Regions from separate parts of the Acidovorax sp. K2F genome, predicted to be linked through region 1. Evidence: predicted binding sites of a transcription regulator. Region 1 holds the regulator's gene; each other region holds the start of a gene.
What was found. The regulator sigma-54, encoded in region 1, starts transcription at its own class of promoters, with help from an activator protein. The targets are predictions, from matches to a motif close to TGGCANGNAANCTGCTTT.

Region 2: N4G42_RS23550 (pilin) is a predicted target of sigma-54. The motif match lies at 1,888-1,905, and genes of this name have one in related genera.
Region 3: N4G42_RS14650 (BMP family protein) is a predicted target of sigma-54. The motif match lies at 2,317-2,334, and genes of this name have one in related genera.
Region 4: N4G42_RS01200 (6-hydroxynicotinate reductase) is a predicted target of sigma-54. The motif match lies at 3,259-3,276, and genes of this name have one in related genera.

What each region holds. Positions count from the first base shown of each region.
Region 1 is NZ_JAOBSQ010000056.1:42,592-47,467, reverse strand. It holds gene N4G42_RS22555 (thiol:disulfide interchange protein DsbA/DsbL) at 1-230, shown strand, start outside; gene lptA (lipopolysaccharide transport periplasmic protein LptA) at 339-998, shown strand; gene lptB (LPS export ABC transporter ATP-binding protein) at 995-1,777, shown strand; gene N4G42_RS22540 (RNA polymerase factor sigma-54) at 1,777-3,378, shown strand; gene N4G42_RS22535 (glutaredoxin family protein) at 3,441-3,920, opposite strand; gene N4G42_RS22530 (acyl-CoA thioesterase) at 4,160-4,642, shown strand; gene N4G42_RS22525 (class I SAM-dependent RNA methyltransferase) at 4,639-4,876, shown strand, end outside.
Region 2 is NZ_JAOBSQ010000059.1:164,289-169,164, reverse strand. It holds gene N4G42_RS23560 (CHASE2 domain-containing protein) at 1-821, shown strand, start outside; gene N4G42_RS23555 (MBL fold metallo-hydrolase) at 832-1,620, shown strand; gene N4G42_RS23550 (pilin) at 1,943-2,434, shown strand; gene N4G42_RS23545 (PglL family O-oligosaccharyltransferase) at 2,507-4,219, shown strand; gene moaC (cyclic pyranopterin monophosphate synthase MoaC) at 4,285-4,770, opposite strand.
Region 3 is NZ_JAOBSQ010000038.1:64,050-68,925, forward strand. It holds gene N4G42_RS14635 (enoyl-CoA hydratase-related protein) at 1-198, shown strand, start outside; gene N4G42_RS14640 (threo-3-hydroxy-L-aspartate ammonia-lyase) at 395-1,369, shown strand; gene upp (uracil phosphoribosyltransferase) at 1,453-2,082, shown strand; gene N4G42_RS14650 (BMP family protein) at 2,384-3,394, shown strand; gene N4G42_RS14655 (5'-methylthioadenosine/S-adenosylhomocysteine nucleosidase) at 3,619-4,590, shown strand; gene N4G42_RS14660 (ABC transporter ATP-binding protein) at 4,591-4,876, shown strand, end outside.
Region 4 is NZ_JAOBSQ010000001.1:244,650-249,525, forward strand. It holds gene N4G42_RS01180 (amidohydrolase family protein) at 1-1,136, opposite strand, end outside; gene N4G42_RS01185 (TetR/AcrR family transcriptional regulator) at 1,205-1,921, opposite strand; gene N4G42_RS01190 (ferredoxin--NADP reductase) at 1,973-2,749, opposite strand; gene fdxA (ferredoxin FdxA) at 2,816-3,145, opposite strand; gene N4G42_RS01200 (6-hydroxynicotinate reductase) at 3,321-4,876, shown strand, end outside.

The DNA.
Region 1 (4,876 bases):
GGGTGACCCAGCAGGGCGTGGATGCGGCCAAGTTCAAGGAGGTCTACGGCTCCTTCAGTGTGGCCAACCAGGTGCGTCGCGCCTCGCAGCTGCAAGATTCGTACGGTGTTGAGGGCGTGCCTTCCATGGGTGTGGCAGGCAAGTACTACACCGACGGCACGATGGCCGGCAGCATGCAAACCGTGTTGCAGGTGGTCGAATACCTGGCGGCCACGGCACGCAAAGCCTGATGATGTGCCGACCCTGTCGGCAAGTTGTCCCAAAGGCCCGCTGACGCGGGCTTTTTTTTCGGGGTGGGTACCATCGGGTGGCTACAATCATTGCAAGATTCGTGCCCTATGACCCACCGCCTACTCCCCCTCCTTGTGCTCGCAGCCTTGACCGGCCTTGCGGGCATGGCACATGCCGAAAAGGCTGACCGTGCCAAGCCCATGAACATCGAGGCCGACGCCCTGCGCCACGATGAACTCAAGCAGACCAGCGTGTTCTCGGGCCGCGTGGTGATGACCAAGGGCACCATCGTGCTGCGCGGCGCGCGGCTGGATGTGCGCCAGGACGCCGACGGCTACCAGTACGGCGTGGTCACGGCCGAGGCGGGCAAACGGGCGTTCTTCCGCCAAAAGCGCGACACCGTGGCGGGGGCGCCTGACGAGTTCATCGAAGGCGAAAGCGAAGTCATCGAATACGACGGCAAGGCCGACAACGTGCGCTTCATCACCCGCGCCGAACTCCGCCGGTACCGTGGGTCGGTATTGAACGACGAGATCACCGGCGCCGTGATCGTCTACAACAACCTCACCGATGTGTTCACCGTCGATGGCCAGAAGGCACCAACGTCCTCTGCCGCAGCGGGCGACACACCAGCGCCCGGTGGTCGTGTGCGCGCCGTGCTGGCGCCCAAAGACCCTCCGCCCGGCGCGGCAGCCCCGGCCCCAGCGCCTGACGCGCCCGCACCGGCGCTGCGCCCCAGCAACAGCCTTGGCGGCGGCGCCAAGTGAGCGGGCCTGCTGTGAGTACCGGTCCTGACTCCCAGGCGGGTAGCCGCCTGGAGGTACAGCATCTGGCCAAATCCTATGGCAGCCGCAAGGTCGTCAAGGATGTGTCGCTGGTGGTGCAAAAAGGCGAGGTTGTGGGGTTGCTCGGCCCCAACGGCGCGGGCAAGACCACATCCTTTTACATGATCGTGGGCCTGGTGCGCAGCGATGCAGGCGATATTCGCATCGACGGCCACTCGGTGGCCCACATGCCCATCCACCGCCGCTCTCGGCTGGGTCTGTCGTACCTGCCGCAAGAAGCCTCGATCTTCCGCAAGCTCACCGTCGAAGAAAACGTGCGTGCGGTGCTGGAACTGCAGCGCGCCGATGACGGCCAGCCGCTATCGCGCGACGCCATCGAAGAGCGCCTGACGGCACTGCTGCAAGAGCTGCGTGTGGACCACCTGCGTGCCTCGCCCGCGCTGGCGCTGTCCGGTGGCGAGCGCCGCCGCGTCGAGATCGCCCGCGCCCTGGCCACCCAGCCGCGTTTCATCCTGCTGGACGAGCCTTTTGCCGGCATCGACCCCATCGCAGTGATCGAGATCCAGCGCATCATCGGCTTCCTCAAGGCACGCGGTATTGGTGTGCTCATCACCGACCACAACGTGCGCGAGACGCTGGGCATCTGCGACCACGCCTTCATCATCAGCGACGGCCGCGTGCTGGCGCAGGGCACGCCGTCCGAGATCGTGGACAACGCAGAAGTACGCCGCGTGTACCTGGGCGAGCATTTCCGCATGTGATGAAGCCTGGACTGTCGCTGCGCGTCTCGCAGCACCTTGCATTGACCCCCCAGCTCCAGCAGTCCATCCGGCTGCTGCAGTTGTCCACGCTCGAACTCTCGCAGGAAGTCGAGCAGATGCTCGACGAAAACCCGTTCCTCGAACGCAATGCCGACGAAGCCCCGCGCGAGGAGTTTGGCCTGGAAGCCGCCGACACGCCCGCGCAGGCCGACGACTACAGCGCCGATGATGCTATGTTTTCAGGAGCTGTCAGCGCAAGCAGTACTAGCGCTGAGAGCCAAAACGAGGCTGAAATCCCCAGTGGAGGCGCCGACGAGCCCGACTGGAGCGGTGACGGCACCGTCGAGATGGCGCCCAACGACGCCGAGTGGGGTGGCGACGCCCCGGCGCGCACCCGCAACGATGCGGAAGGCGACGAGGCCGACGCCACCGAGCTGGCCCGTTCGCACGAATCGCTCACCGCCTTTTTGCACCGCCAGGCACTGTCGCTGAGGCTGTCTGAAGTGGACACTGCCGCGCTGCGTTTTCTCATTGAATCGCTGAACGACGACGGCTACCTCGAAGAGCCTCTGGAAGAACTCGCTACCAGCCTGGCCGGGCCCGACGACCTGGAACAGATCGAAGAACTGGTGCACCGCTTCACCGTGGCCCAACGTCTGCTGCAGAGCCTGGAGCCCGTGGGCGTGGGCGCGCGCAACCTGGCCGAATGCCTGACGCTGCAGCTCACCGCGCTGGCGGCCGACGAAGACAGCGACGCCGACCCCGAGACCGTGCAGACCGCGCTGCGCATCTGTCAGCAGCCGCTGGAGATGCTGGCCCGCCGCGACATCCGCCGCCTGACGCAGCTGTGCAGCGAAGGTGGCGTGGCCGGAGAAGAACGCACCCGATCTGCCATGGCACTCATCGCCCGCCTGGAGCCTCGCCCTGGCCGCCGTTTTGCCGACGTAGAGCGCAACATCATCATCCCCGACGTCATCGTGCGCAAAGCCGGCCGTGCCAACGGGCGGGACGGCCAGCACAACTTCATCGTGCAGCTCAACCCCGATGTGATGCCCCGTCTGCGCGTGCACGACATCTACGCCGGCGCGCTGCGTGGCCATAAGGGCGGCGAAGGCCACCAGGGCATGCAGCAGCGCCTGCAGGAGGCGCGCTGGTTCATCAAGAACATCCAGCAGCGTTTTGACACCATCCTGCGCGTCTCGCGCGCCATCGTCGAGCGGCAGAAGAACTTCTTCACCCACGGTGAATTGGCCATGCGCCCCCTGGTGCTGCGCGACATCGCCGACGAGCTGGGCCTGCATGAGTCCACCATCAGCCGCGTGACCACGGCCAAGTACATGGCCACGCCGATCGGCACCTACGAGCTGAAGTACTTCTTTGGCTCTGGCCTGGGCACCGAGACTGGTGGCAATGCGTCCAGCACGGCCGTGCGCGCACTGATCAAGCAGTTCGTGTCCGCCGAAAACCCGGCCAAGCCGCTGTCCGACAGCCAGATCGCCGAGATGCTCAAGGAGCAGGGCATCGAATGCGCACGCCGCACCGTGGCCAAGTACCGCGAGGCGCTCAAGATCGCGCCAGCGAATTTGCGCAAAGCGCTTTAGCGCTGCCGGCGTGGAGGCGCGCGAGTGTTCTCTGGCCGTCCAGGCGACGGTTCGGTGCTGGGCTATTTGCGCGCCATGAATACCGCGTCATATGCTTGTGGCGTGAATCCTGCGATCTTCTGGCCGTTGGTCAGCAAGACCGGTACGCCTCTGGCCCCCAGCTGACTGAACGCCGCCTTGCCAGAAGGCGTGTCGATATCCAGCTCCCGATAGGCGATGCCCTTGCTCGCCAGATAGGCCTTGGCCGCCTTGCAGTAGCCGCACCAGGTGGCCATGTACAGCACCACATCGCCCCGAGGAGCCGCAATCTGTGGAGTGTCCGGAGTGGCTGTTTTGGGGGCAGGGCCCGCCCCCGGTACCACGCTGACCGGCAGGTTTTCCAGCTTCATCGTTTTCTCTACGGCACCGGCCGTGGGAGGCTTGTCGCTGTAAACCACCCTGCCGTCCGTACCCACTGATTTGTACAGCGTCTGGGCGTTGGCTGCCAACGGCACCACGGCCAGCGCCAGGGTGGTCAACAGGGTCCGAACAAAAGGGCGCATGAAGGGGCTCCGGTAAAATCCACTGCCCGAGAGCATACGAGACAGTGGCGCCCGGCCCACAGGACTCGTGCGCAACACTCCCCTGCAGTGGCCTGGGCACCACGCTGTGGATGGGATGGCGTCCCCCTGTGCTTCCCATCTGGCGCCTGGAAGGGCAGACCCTGTCTTTCGCGCAATGCGCTATGTCCGTCGCTGGCACCTGCCTTCGCTTCCTGTTTTGCCCTCCCACTTCCCGCACCATGGCCCGCATCGTCTTCGACCTCCCACCGCACTTCGACTTTGCCACTGAACTGCAGATCTACATCAGCCACGTGAACCAGGGCGGGCATCTTGACAACGCGCAGTTGCTCAGCCTGGTGTCTGAAGCGCGCGTGCGCTTTTTCCAGTCGCTGGGATACCCCGAGGCCGATGTGGGCGGTCTGTCCATCGTGGTCGGCGACATCGTGGCGCAGTACAAGTCCGAAGGTTTCCATGGCGAGACCATGCGGGTGGAGATGGCGCCAGCGGATTTCAACCGCTATGGGTTTGACCTGGTCTTTTGCATGACCGAGAAGACCTCAGGCCGCGAGGTGGCGCGCGGCAAGATCGGCATCGTCTTCATCGGCAAGGCCGACCGCAAGGTGGCACTGATCCCCGAATCTATCCGCCAATTGCTGCTGGCCCGCGCAGGCACGCCGGATTCCCATGCATTGTCCGAGCGCGTATCCTCCCTATCGACATGAACCAACTCCAACTTTTTCTCCCCTGCGCCGCGGGCGTCGAGGGCTTTCTGGCCGACGAGGTGCATGGCATCACCGGCCTCACGGGGCAAGACCTGCTGGTGGGCCGGGGCGGCGTGCTGCTGCGCGCCTCATGGCGCCAGGCCATGCAGCTCAACCTGCACAGCCGCCTGGCCCAGCGCGTGCTGGTGCAGCTGGCGCACCGCCCCTACCGGTCTGAGAACGACCTCTACGCCA
Region 2 (4,876 bases), on a different contig from region 1:
TGGTCAAGCAGCCTGAGCACTACAGCATGCAGGCCACCAACCGGGAGCTGACGGTGATGTTCTGCGACATGCGCGGCTTCACCGCAATGTCTGAACGGATGGAACCGCTGCAATTGCAAGGCTTGTTGAATGAGGTGTTCAGCAAGCTCACCCACATCATCCGCAGCCACCGGGGAACGATTGACAAATACATGGGCGACTGTGTTATGGCTTTTTGGGGGGCTCCAGTAGCCACGCCTGATCATGCGCAACTGGCAGTGACTGCGGCCCTGGAAATGTCGCAGGCCATTGGGCAAATCAACGCCAATCATCGCCAGCGCGGTTTGCCCGAGATCGGGGTGGGCATTGGGCTCAACACCGGGGTCATGTGCGTGGGTGACATGGGCTCTGACATCCGGCGCAGCTATACGGTCATCGGCGATGCGGTCAACCTTGGCTCTCGCCTGGAGGGGCTGTCCAAGCACTACGGTACTTCGATCGTGGTGAGCGAATCTGCCATGCAGCTCGCCCCTCAGTTCGTATGGCAAGCCATGGATCGCGTGCGCGTCAAGGGCAAGGCGCAGGCCGTGCCGATCTACCAGCCCCTCGCCCCCCGAGGGCAACTACCCACCGATCTCGGTGAAGAACTGGCTGTGTGGGAGGGTTTTCTGCGTGCCTACGCAGCACAAGAATGGGCACAATGCGACAAACTGATGGGGCAGTTGCGAGGTCTTAGACCCCACAGCATCCTGTACGAGTTGTACGCGGCACGGGTCGAAGGCCTGCGTAATTTGCCTTTCAACCCGGATTGGGATAGCGCCACCAATTTCGACACCAAGTAGAAGGCTTGACATGAAGGTTCGCGTGCTGGGGTGCTCCGGCGCTATCGCCAAGGACTGTCGCACGACATCGTTCTTGATCGGTGACAGCATCTTGCTCGATGCGGGAACTGGTGTGGGCGACCTCACGCTGGAAGAGATGGCCAAGATTGACCATGTGCTGCTGACCCATTCCCACCTGGATCACATCGCCGCACTGCCCCTGATGCTCGACGCAGTGTCGTCACAGCGCCGTTACCCGGTGCAAGTGCACGCCTTGGCTGCGACTATCGCTGCACTTCAGACGCACGTGTTCAACAACGTCATCTGGCCAGATTTCAGCGCGATACCGTCTGCTGTATCTCCGTTTCTGCAGTATCAAGCTTTTGTTTCGGGTGACGTGTTGAACATCGCAGGTGTTCAGATGGAGGTGCTACCAGCCCACCATACCGTTCCCGCTGTGGGGTTTGCGGTGAAAGGCAATACCGGCTGGTGGGTGTTCAGCGGTGATACAGAGCGTAACCCGCTATTCTGGAATCGCATCAACACATTGAAGGTGGCTTGTTTGGTGATTGAAACAGCCTTCAGCAACCGTGAAAGCGATCTTGCCCGGCGGAGCCTGCACCTTTCCCCCGAGGTTTTAGCGCAGGAACTGGCCCATATCGCGCCGAGTGACCGCTACCCCATCTACGTCACACACACCAAGCCGTCGGAGACCTCACTGATCATTGACGAAATCAAGCGGTTTGACTCCACCACAAACATCTTCCAAAGCCAACATGACATCCGTTGGTTAACCGCAGGGCAGACGTTCCAGGTCTGAACGCCTTGCGCTCGGTTGTGACAATACTGGCTGACAAAAATGTAATTCCGAGGGGGTTTAGAGATCGTGTGCTGAGATGGCAAGGGTGCATACGGGTGCTCGACTTGGCCTGCTCAGCAAAGAATCTTTGAGGCAAGCAAATCTCCAGCAAGATTCATCGGTAACGCTTGATTTTTGATGTTCTTGTAGGTGCTGAAAAGAGCCGTTGTTTGTCCTGGGGCCTGTTTCCTCCTGGCTCTGCGGGGCTTCGATTCACCGCCCTCAAGCAGGCACGGCACTTGCATAGTCAATGCGCATTTGCAATTTTTCCTAGGAGTTCTTCATGAAGCGTTCTATGCAAAAGGGTTTTACCCTGATCGAATTGATGATCGTGGTCGCGATCATCGGTATCTTGGCTGCTGTGGCGTTGCCCGCATACAAGGACTACACAATCAAAGCACGTATGTCCGAAGTGGTTTTGGCAGCTTCCCAGTGCCGTACAACCATCAGCGAGACCATCCAGAGCATGCGCCCTGACGCTACCCTGTCGGGCACCAATGCGTTTGGCTGCGATGCTACTGGCCCAACGAAGATGGTGGCATCGATCGCTACGAATGCTGGGACAGGCCAGATTACTGTGACTCCGCACGCATCAAATCTGGGCCAGACTCCCAACTTTGTGGCTGGTGACACCATTACCCTTACGCCGTACATGAGTGGCACTACCCCCTACGCTTTGACGGCTGTAGGTGGTGGTCAAGGTACCCAGGTGTACGAGTGGATTTGCAAAGGCGCTGGTGCAGCACTGAAATACGCACCTGGTTCTTGCAAGTAATCTATTTAGCGCTTGGTTCAACAGGAGGGGGCATAGCCCCCTCTTTGTATTTCGCGACTTCCTTTTTCCTGCATGACAACCATCCCTCCTGTTTCCAAAAGCACCGGGCATCTGACGCTGGCCGCGATGGCTCTGGCGGTTAGCTGGTGGCTCCCGAATCACCATTGGCCATGGGCAGACTTCTATTCCGACGCCTGGGCTAGCATAGTGCTGGGTCTCGTAGCCGCTGCAGTGCTTTGGCGGCATCGGGGCGAGGGGCTTTTGGGTTGGCACCTGCTGCCGTTGGTAGTCCTTGGGTGCCTTCTTGCAGTTGGAATTCAGCACGCAGCAGGTCTCATCGAAGCTTCTGGAGTTGCCTGGATTAGTGCTTTGTATCTTTTGGCGCTCTTTATTGCGTTGCTCAGTGGCGGCGCCTGGGAGCGCTCTAGGCCAGGACAATGTGCTCAGTTCTTATTTGTGGCGGTACTCATTGGTGCCATGGGTTCATTGTTGATTCAGCTGCAGCAGTGGCTGGGTGTCGATGTGGGTGATGCTTTTTGGCTGTTCCTTCCGGCACCTGCCGGAAGATTCCACGCCAACATCGGACAGCCGAACCAACTCGCCAGCTTGATGTGTCTCGGAGTTCTGGCTTGTGCTTGGCTTTACGAGCAGCAGCGCCTTCCAGGCAAGGCGGCGTGGATCTTGGCCGCACTGCTGGCCATTGGTTTGGCGCTGACAGAGTCGCGCACCAGTTGGGTGGTAATTTCTTGCGCGACGGCAGTAATACTATTTTGGCGCAAGCGACTCGGCGTGAAGTGGGTCTTCGTCAGTGCGGCCTTCTGCTGGGTCGTCATATTTGTGCTCTGCGTTTTCGCCCTGCCCCATGTCAATATCTTGCTTGGACGCCCGCCCCAAGAAGTGCGTGGGCTCATGGGAGGGGAAATACGGCTTGATATTTGGGTAGGTGTATTGGATTCCTTAAAGCACCAGCCTTGGTTCGGCTATGGCTGGATGCAGACCAGCTTGACGCAGTTCCCCGCGGATCCCTACCAGGTGCCTACATACGGAAGCTTGAGGCACGCCCACAATCTTTTTTTGGATTTGCTGGTTTTTATGGGCATTCCGATTGGCTTGGCGATATGCACAGTTCTGGTGTTTTGGTTTGTGGTCGCCTTGTTAAGACTGCGAACACGGGACCAGTTGTGGATGCTTCTCTTTGTGTTAGCACTTGGCATCCATGGGATGTTAGAGTTTCCACTGTATTACGCTTACTTTTTATTGCCATTGGGGTTGATTGTTGGGGCGCTCAATGTGTCTTTGGGATTCAAGGTACTCTTTCGAACGCCCCACTGGCCTCTGTTCGTGATGCTGGGAGCAGCATTCCTAGGGTGTTTTATCACTGCACGTGACTACCTTCCGATTGAGAAAAGTTTCTTCGCCCTCCGCTTTGAGCACCAAAAGCTTGCGAAGCCTGATGAAAACGCGTCGCCCTCACCCTTGGTTCTCAGCCATCTGGAGGATTTGCTTTGGCTAGGTAGAGTTGATCCAGTAAGCGAGCACAGCGAAGCGGACATAGCACGAGCAATTCGGGTGTCAAAGCTGACACCGAGCCTTGTGGGGCAATTTAAGCTGGCATCGATGTACGCATTGGCAAATCAGCCTCATGAAGCTGAATATTGGCTGATCGTGATGTTGCGATCAAATGGAGTAAAGCCCCGTGCAGCAGACGAATTACGAGCGCAGTGGCAGGCGCTTGCGGTCACTTATACATCAATGGCACAGGTCACTTGGCCTAAATTTAATTAGCGTGGGCTAAGAGAGGGCTCTTGAGTTTTTATATGTTCCTGGTTGGAGAAGACCGCCTAAGCAGCTTACTTTACAAAACTCCCTGAGTTCCCTCCGTGCTTCTCAACGACAGACACATCGTGAATGGACATTCTCCGGTCCACCGCCTTGCACATGTCGTAGATAGTAAGTAGTGCAATTTGGACGGCTGTGAGGGCCTCCATTTCGACACCGGTAGGGCCCACTGTTGCAACGGTAGCTGAACAAAAAACACCTGTTGCGCCGGTTTGGTGAGCGCATGCGGTGTCAAATTCGATGGAGACCCGCGTTAGCGCCAATGGGTGGCAGAGGGGAATGAGCTCGCTCGTTTTTTTGGCTGCCATGATGCCCGCGACGCGAGCGATGCCTAGCACATCGCCTTTTTTAGCGGTTCCCGATTCAATCAGTGCCAAGGTCTCTGGCCGCATCTCGATGCGGCCGGTAGCTACTGCGATGCGATGGGTTGCTGTTTTTGCGCCCACGTCAACCATATGAGCTTGGCCTTTGGCATCGAAATGGGTGAGGCCAGAAATGTGAGCAGTATCCAAGGTCTTGAATGTCATTGTGTAGGGGGCAGAGCCGCGATTGACGCATGCGAATGCGAAACAATTTCTAAGCCGTCGCATCATACGGCCGTAC
Region 3 (4,876 bases), on a different contig from region 1:
GCCATCTGGGGCACCAAGCAGGCCGTGAACTACGCGCGCGACCACAGCGTGGAAGACAGCCTGCGCCAGATGGGCTGGCTGCAGGGCGCCATCTGGAGCAACCAGCATGTGCGCGAATCGGTCACGGCCATGAAGCAAAAACGCGCGGGCGAGTTCCCGGCGCTCACACCATTGCAACGGTTCAGCGAGCTGGGCTGAGCGCCGCCGGGCCGCGCCATGCGGCCCGGATTGCGGTGCGCGCACGGGCATGTGCCACATCAAAATGTATAGCTGCCCAGGCATGCAGCACTAGCGCTTGCAAGCCCTTTTGCTTGAAATGGCGAGGCAAAGGGCTATCATCAGGCCTTAAGGGGTTTGGCCGTCTTCCAGCCCTGCCCACAAGGATGCCGCCACCATGACGCTGCCCAGCCTGACCCCACCCACCTACGACGATGTGGCCGCTGCCGCGCACCGGCTCAAGGGCATGGCGCACCGCACGCCCGTGCTGCGCTCCAGCACCGCCGACGAGCGGCTGGGCGCGCAGCTGTTCTTCAAGTGCGAGAACCTGCAGCGCACCGGCGCCTTCAAGTTCCGGGGCGCGTTCAATACCCTGGCCCAGTTCACCGATGAGCAGCGCGAACGTGGTGTGCTCGCCTTCTCGGCGGGCAACCACGCGCAGGCCATTGCACTGTCGGCCCGGCTGCTGGACATGCCTGCCGCCATCGTCATGCCCGAGGACGCCCCCGCCTCCAAGATGGCCGCCACGCGCGACTATGGCGCCCAGGTCGTCACCTACAACCGCTACACCGAAGACCGCGAGGCCATCAGCCGCCGCCTGGCGCTGGAGCGCGGCATGACGCTGGTCCCCCCGTTCGACCACCCCCATGTGATCGCGGGCCAGGGCACGGCGGCCAAGGAGCTTTTTGAAGAAGTGCCTGACCTGGACTACCTGTTCGTCTGCGTCGGCGGCGGCGGCCTGCTTGCGGGCAGCCTGCTGGCCGCCGAGGCCCTGGCGCCGCAATGCCGGGTGGTAGGGGTGGAGCCCGCAGCGGGCAACGACGGCCAGCAGTCGGTCAAGGCCGGGCATGTGGTGCAGATCCCCACGCCCCACACCATTGCCGACGGCGCACAAACCCAGGCGCTGGGCCAGCTCACCTTCCCCATCATCCAGCGCCTGGCCGACGACATGGTCACCGCCACCGACGAGCAACTGGTCGAGTCCCTGCGCTTTTTTGCCGAGCGCATGAAGATCGTGGTCGAGCCCACAGGCGCCCTGGCCTTCGCCGGGGCACAGCATGGCAACGTCGACATCCACGGAGCGCGCGTCGGCATCCTCATCAGCGGCGGCAACGTCGATTTGTCGCGGCTGGCACGGTTTCTGGCAGACTAGCCCCCACTTTTTCACTCACCGCGCGGCAGAGCGCGCCTGTTCGTCAGCGCAAAGGCCTCTGCCCTTCTCCTTTCAGGTTCCCCATGAGCAACGTCACCGTCATCACCCACCCCCTCGTCCAGCACAAGCTCACGCTGATGCGCAAGAAAGACGCCAGCACCAACAGCTTTCGCCGCCTGCTGGGCGAGCTGTCCACGCTGATGGCGTACGAAGTGACCCGCGACATGCCGCTGCAGGATGTGCAGATCGAAACCCCGCTGGAGACCATGACCGGCAAGATGATCGATGGCAAGAAGCTGGTGCTGGTCTCCATCCTGCGCGCGGGCAACGGCTTTCTGGACGGCATGCTCAACGTGGTGCCCGGCGCCCGCGTGGGCCACATCGGCCTGTACCGCGACCCGGCCACGCTGCAGCCCGTGGAGTACTACTTCAAGATGCCGTCCGAGATGGACGAGCGCGACATCATCGTGGTGGACCCGATGCTGGCCACTGGCAACTCCGCCGCAGCCTGTGTGGACCGCCTCAAGAAGCTCAACCCCCGCTCCATCAAGTTCGTCTGCCTGCTGGCCGCCCCTGAAGGCGTGGCCACGCTGCAGAAGGCCCACCCCGACGTGCCCATCTTCACCGCCGCCATCGACCGCGAGCTGAACGACCACGGCTACATCCTGCCAGGCCTGGGCGATGCGGGTGACCGCATTTTTGGCACCAAATAAGCGCACAACGGCAGCGCCCGTGCACCAGCCACCGCAGGGCCTGCCGCCCAGCGGTGGCTTTTTTTTTCATCACCGGGCCTCCCTGCGTTGCGTAACAGCCCATTGTGAGCCCTACCCTGGTGGGGTGCCCCAGCCTGGTTTCCGGATGCGCTGCACGCATGCACCATTTTTTTACCAACTGGTGGCTTTCCTCTGGCAGACTTGCCGCTGGTTTGCAGTTACACAGCCACCGACTGGCGCGCTCCTTGCTTGGTAGCAGCACACCCAACCTCCTTGTTTGCTTGTCTGAAGGAACCCCACCATGACCACTCGCCGCATCTTCACCGGACGCCTGCTCTGCACCTCCATGGCCCTCTCGGCCGCCATGGCGATGGCGCCCTCTTTGGCCTTCGCGCAGTCCAAGATCAAGGTCGCGGCGATCTACACGGTGCCCTTTGAACAGCAATGGGTCAGCCGCATCCACAAGGCCCTCAAGGCCGCCGAGGCACGTGGCGAGATCGAATACAAGGCCAGCGAAAACGTGAGCAACGCCGACTACGAGCGCGTGATGCGCGAGTACGCCACCGGCGGCAACCAGCTCATCGTGGGCGAGGCCTTTGCGGTAGAAGCCGCCGCCCGCAAGGTGGCCAAGGACTTCCCCAAGACTTCGTTCCTGCTCGGCTCCTCCGGCAAGCCACAGGCGCCCAATTTCAGCGTGTTCGACAACTACATCCAGGAGCCCGCGTACCTCAGCGGCATGGTGGCTGGCGGCATGACCAAGACCAACAAGATCGGCATGGTGGGCGGCTTCCCCATCCCCGAAGTCAACCGCCTGATGCACGCCTTCATGGCGGGCGCCAAAGAGACCAACCCCAAGGTCGAGTTCACCATCACCTTCATCAACAGCTGGTTTGACCCACCCAAGGCCAAGGAAGCCACCTTCGCCATGATCGACAAGGGCGCCGACGTGCTCTACGCCGAGCGCTTTGGCGTGAGCGACGCGGCCAAGGAAAAAGGCAAGCTCGCCATCGGCAACGTGATCAATACGCAAGAGCAGTACCCCGACACCGTGGTGGCATCGGCCCTGTGGCACATGGAGCCCAGCATCGAGCGCGCGCTCAAGCTGGTCAAGGACGGCAAATTCACGGCCGAGGACTACGGCCCATATTCGATGATGAAGCACAAGGGCTCCGAACTCGCGCCCCTGGGCACCTTCGAGAAGAAGGTGCCGGCCGACATCGTCGCCAAGGTCAAGGCCAAGGAGGCCGACATCCTGGCCGGCAAGTTCACCGTGAAGGTGGACGACAGCCAGCCCAAGTCCACGGCCAAGTAAGGGGAGTGGATGACAAAACTCTTCTGGCGTTGTTGCTGTGTCTTGTCGTACTTGCAGTACTGCCTGCGACACAGCGCCTAGCCAGAACCGCTGCGCTGAGCTTTGTCAGCCACTCCAAACCACCCATGCGAGACAAGGCGGGTAAATACCTGGGCCACCACTCATCGCGGTGGCCCTTTTTTGTTGCCGTTATCCGTCCGTCTCTGTCCCTGCCTGGTATGCCCATGACCACCTCCTCGTCCATGCCATTGCGGCACTTCATCGCCTCTCATTTCACCCGCCTGCTGGGAGCACTGGCACTGGCTGGTGCACTCGCCGGTTGTGCATCCGGCCCGACAGGCAAGACGGCTGTCCGGCTGGACGACACACCCCGCATCGCCATCATCTCCGCCTTTGCGCCCGAGCTGACCGTGCTGCTGCCCCAGGTGCAGCACCCTGCCAAGCACAGCATCAACGGCGTGGAGTTCACCACCGGCACGCTGGAGGGCAAACCCGTGGTGGTTTTCCTGTCGGGCATCAGCATGACCAACGCGGCCATGAACACCCAGCTGGTGCTGGACCGCTTCCACGTGAGCCACGTGGTCTTCAGCGGCATTGCGGGCGGCGTTAACCCTAGCCTGCACATTGGCGACGTGACGGTGCCCGCACAGTGGGGCCAGTACATGGAATGGCTGATGGCGCGTGAAGACAAACCCGGCCAGTACAGCGCCCCCGCGTGGATGAAAAGCGAGCTGACGATGCCCGCCTTCGGCATGATGCACCCGCGCCCGGTGGAGGTGCGATCGGCTGCCAACCCCCAACTCAGCAAGAAGTTCTGGTTCGAAGCCGACCCCAAGATGCTGGCCACCGCCCGCAGCCTGCAGAACGTGGGCCTGGAGCACTGCCTGGCCGGCACCTGCCTCAAGCAGCGCCCACAACTGGTGGTGGGCGGCAACGGCGTATCGGGCCAGGCCTTTGTGGACAACAAGGCCTTCCGCGAATACGCCTTCAAGACCTTCGAGGCCAACGTTCTCGACATGGAAACCGCCGCCACCGCCATGGTCGCGCACAGCAACGGCGTGCCCTACATCGCCTTCCGGTCGCTGAGCGACCTGGCCGGTGGTGGTGATGGCGAGAACGAAATGGGCACCTTCATGGGCCTGGCGGCCGCCAACTCGGCCAAGGTGTTGCGGGCGTTTCTGGCGGCGTGGAAGTAGATGGCCTCCACCAACGCCCCCGTCCTGAAACTGTCGGGCATCACCAAACGCTTCGGCAAGCTCGTCGCCAACGACGCCATCAGCCTGACCCTGGCACGCGGCGAGGTGCTGGCCCTGCTGGGCGAAAACGGCGCAGGCAAGTCCACGCTGATGTCCATCCTGTTCGGACACTACGTGGCCGACGAAGGCAGCATCGAAGTCTTTGGCCAGCCCCTGCCGCCCGGCCAGCCGCGTGCAGCGCTGGCGGCGGGCATTGGCATGGTGCACCAGCACTTCACGCTGGCCG
Region 4 (4,876 bases), on a different contig from region 1:
CAGCGCACCAGGCCGTCGATCATCACCATGCCAATGCCCGGGATGTCGCCCAGCTGCACGCTCTCCAGCAGCGTGGCACCCGCAGTGTGCTGCGCACGGTCCATGAACACAAAGTCCGCCGCGCGGCCCACCTCGATCAGGCCGCAGTTCAGGTTGCGGATGCGCGCCGTATTGCCCGTGGCAAAGCAGAACACCAGCTCGGCGGGGATGTCGGCAAAGCTCGAGATCAGCGCAATCATGCGCAGCATGCCCAGCGGCTGCACGCCCGAGCCGGCCGGACCGTCGGTGCCAAGGATCACGCGGTGTGGGCACTTGAGCTCGATGGCCGCCCGCGCGGCCTGGATGGCGATCTTCTCGTTGCCGTTGTGCACCAGTTCGATGGCGCGCGACGACTTCTCGCACAACTCGCACACATGCTTCCAGGGCAGCGAGGTGTGGCCGCCATTGATGTGGCCGATCACGTCGGCATCGGCCTCCAGCACCACGTCCTTGTCGATCAGGCCCGAGCCCGGGATGGACGGGCCGCCCGTGTGGATGGTGCTCTGGATGCCGTGCTTGCGCGCCCAGGCCACCATCTGCTGGGCCTCGTAGCCCGCCTTGACGGAGCCCAGGCCCACTTCGCCCAGCAGCGTCACGCCCGCGTCGGCCAGGTCCTTGAAGTCCTGCTCGGTCATGCCTTTCTCGATCACCGGGGCGCCTGCAATCACCTTCACGCCGCCGGGGCGGAAGTTGTCGAACGAGCGCTGCGCGGTGATGGCCAGCGCCTTCAGGCCCACGATGTCCTTGGGCCGGCCGGGCAGGTGCACCTCGCCGGCCGAGACCATGGTGGTCACGCCGCCATTCATGGTCGAGTCGATCCAGCCGATCTGGTTCTGGCGCGGCGTCCAGTCGCCAAACACGGGGTGCACATGGCTGTCGATCAGGCCCGGCGCCACACAGGTCTGGCGTGCGTCGATCACGGTGTTGGCGTGGTCGGTATTGCAGTCCTTGTAGCGGCCCACGGCCACGATGAGGCCGTCATTCACCACGATGGTGTCGGCGTCGAGGATGGGGTGGTCCAGGTCGCCCGACAACAAAAGACCGATGTTCTGGATGACGACCTTGCCCGATTTGCCGCCTGCTGCTGCTTCTGCCATGGATTCTCCTCGTGGGGTGGTGGGCGGGGCACCACGCGGCACCCCGCAGGGAAAAATCTCTTGTTGATTCAGGCCGCTGCCCTGCCCTTGGGCAGGCTGGGGCCGGGTGCCACGGTGCGCAGCACGCTGTCGATGACGAAGGATTCCCAGTGCGCCAGCGCGTCGGGCGTCTCCAGGTCTTCGCCCAGAAAGGCCGACAGCGTGTGCCGGTTGGACATGTAGAAGTAGCCCGTGGCGGCGATCAGCAGGTACACATCGCGCGCCGACACGTCCTTGCGGAACAGCCCTTGCGCCTGGCCGCTTTCGAGCACGCGGCGGATCACCTCGATGGCGGGCGACGAGTATTCACGGGCGCGCATCGACTTGGAGATGTGCTTGCCCTTGTGCAGGTTCTCGGTGTTGAGCAGCGTGATGAACTCGGGGTTCTTGCGGTAGTAGCCCACCACAAAGCGGATTACCGCCTGCAGCGCCTCCACCGGTTTGGCGGTGTCCAGGTCCAGCTTGGACTCCGCATCGTTCATGCGCCGGTAGGTTTCCTCCAGCACCTCGATGAACAGGCCTTCCTTGCTGCCGAAGTAGTAATAGATCATCCGGTCGAACGACTTGGCCGCCTTGGAGATCTTCTCCACGCTGCCGCCTTCGTAGCCGTAGCGGGCGAACACTTTGGTCGCCGCCTTCAGGATGTTGTCGCGCGTGGTCTGTGCGGCCTGCTCGCGCACGCCCGTCTTGCGGGCGGATGCGGCGCGGGGGGACGCGGTCCGGGTCTTGGTGGGAGTGGCAGACATGGCGGGTCCTGGTGGATGAGGCGGGCCCCCGGTAAGGGGGCCGCCGGGGGATCACTGCTCTGCGAACGCGCGCTCGATCACGAAGTCGCCGGGCTTCGTGGTGTTGCCTTCCTTGAAGCCACGCTCTTCCATCATGTGCTTGAGGTCGCGCAGCATTTCGGGGCTGCCGCAGATCATCACGCGATCTTCGGTGGGGTTGAGTGCGGGCAGGCCCAGGTCGCGGGCCATCTGGCCGTTTTCGATCACGGTGGTCACACGGCCTTGGTGCTTGAAAGGCTCGCGCGTCACGGTGGGGTAGTACTTGAGCTGCTTGGTGACCATCTCGCCCAGGAACTCGTGTTGTGGCAGCTCCTGCGTGATGTAGTCGTGGTAGGCCAGCTCCTTCACCTCGCGCACGCCGTGCACCAGGATGACTTCCTCGAACTTCTCATAAGTCTCGGGGTCGCGGATCAAGCTCAGGAACGGGGCCACGCCCGTGCCGGTGGAGAGCATGTACAGCCGCTTGGCGGGCAGCAGGTAGTCGATCAGCAGGGTGCCTGTGGGCTTCTTGCCGACCACGATGGTGTCGCCCACCTTGATGTGCTGCAGGCGCGAGGTCAGCGGGCCGTCGGGCACCTTGATGGAGAGGAACTCCAGGTGCTCTTCGTAGTTGGGGCTGACGATGCTATAGGCGCGCAGCAGGGGTTTGCCGTTTTCGCCGCGCAGGCCAATCATCGTGAAATGGCCGTTGGAGAAGCGCAGCGCGGTGTCGCGCGTGGTGGTGAAGGAGAAAAGGCGGTCCGTCCAGTGGTGGACCGTCAGGACGCGTTCGTCAAGAAAGGCGCTCATGGTGCGTTAGATGGAAAAGTTGGAAGCAAATAAGGAATTTGGCTGAAGAGCAGGGCCCCATGCGCTCTACAGCGCAATGTTCAGGCCTGAAAGCTTGTGGCTCACAACCCTCCATTGTTCCGCATCTGGCAAAGCCGCTTTTCTTTTGGTGATTGTGGGGAGCGTGGGCGCCAGCTTTTTGTTGAACTGCAGAAAGATTTCCATGCCTTCGGGCAGGTCGTCTTCGGCATAGATGGCGTTGGCCGGGCACTCCGGAATGCACACCGCGCAGTCGATGCATTCGTCCGGGTCAATGACCAGGTATTCCGGCCCTTCCTTGAAGCAATCGACAGGGCACACATCGACGCAGTCGGTGTACTTGCACCGAATGCAGGCGTCTGTCACAACGTGCGTCATTTTGGGGCTCCTCATGCACCATTTTTGGGGGCGCAAAAACACCATTGCAGAGTCTGGTTGATTCCGCTACATTGACATCGAATGTAGTGTTCACAACATTTAAGTTAAGTGAATGCTACACAAAATGCAATGCGCGTACAAGCACTTGCCACAATGCAATGAATGGGCCGCCACGATGACTGAACACACCAAGACCGACGGGCTACCTGGCATGGATGCGCCGGATCTGCCGCAGGTGCTCGAGCGCGCCCGGCCCCGCAACGAGCGCATGAACGCTGCCAAAGTCGAGTGCAATGCGTGTCCGGTGCTGTGCCAGATTTCCGAAGGCCGCGCAGGGGCTTGCGACCGTTATGCCAACCACGCGGGCGTGCTCGTGCGGCTGGACCCGGTGGTGCTGCTGCGCAAGACCCTGGAGGTGGGCGAGGCCGCGCTGGTGCCGTTTGCGGGCCGCGCTCCGGCTGCACAAGACGCTGAGACCGCAGTGGCTCCAGCACCCACATGGAACGGTGACCTGCTGCTGTCTGAAGAGGTGTTCGTGACGGGCGTGGGCTCGTCCACCACCTACCCCGACTACAAGCCGGCGCCCTTCATCGTGGGTTCCCAGACCGATGGCGTGGACATGGTCACCGTGGTCACCGAGGGCATCTTCAGCTACTGCAGCTTCAAGGTGAAGATCGACACCGACCGCTTCCTAGGCTCCGAGCAGGCCAACGTGCGCTGCAAGGGCGAGGTGGTGGGCCATGTGACCACGGCAGAGTACGGCTCGCAGATGCTGTCGCTGGGCGGTGTGCACCACCTCACGGGTGGCACCAAGAAAGAAGGCCGCATCACCGCCGAGATGATGCAGGCGCTGGGCAACAAGCAGGCGGTGGAGTTCACCATCGACGGCGGCTCGCAGCTCGTGATCCAGGCGGGGCGTGCGCCCATCGTCAACGGTGTGGCCGAGCAGCGCATGCGCGTGGGCTGCGGCTCGGCGGCCATTGGCATCTTTGCGCGCCAGTTCTTCGGCCATGCGGACGAGGTGGTGGTGGTGGATGACCACATCACCGGCGTGCTCACCGAGCACCAGGCGGGCCGTTGCCTCGACATGAAGCCTTCGGGCATCCAGATGCGCGGGCGCAAGTCCACACCGGGCCGTTACTTTCAGGTGGCCAACCCGGGCACCGGCTGGGGCGGCACCGACATTGCCGACCCGCTGTCCATCATCGAGGGCTGGGACGAATCCGTGGCCTGGCCGGGGCTGCGCTTGTTGATGACCTCCACCACCGGCGAGCATGCCTCCTGGTACGTGCTGGACGAGCAACTCCATCCGGTTGAATCCGAGATGCCTGCCGAGGTGCGCCGTATCGTGGACCGCATCGGCGAAAACTGCGAGCCCTCGCTGGCGTCCGTGCTTTTCCTCGGCGGTGCTGGCGGCAGTCTGCGCGCAGGAGTGACCGAGAACCCGGTGCTGCTCACGCGCTCCATCAAGAACGCGCTGGTCAACGTGACCTGTGGCGGTGCCCCTGCCTATGTATGGCCGGGCGGCGGTATCACCGTGATGGCCGACGTGCTGCGCATGCCGGACAACAGCTTTGGCACCGTGCCCACCCCCGCCATCGTGGCGCCCATCGAGTTCAGCATGCGCCGTGCGGACTACGAAGCGCTGGGCGGGCACACCGAACAGATCCGCAGCCTGCGCGAAGTGCTGGAGCGCGGTGCGTGGCACAACGATGGTGCACCGCAGGCGCG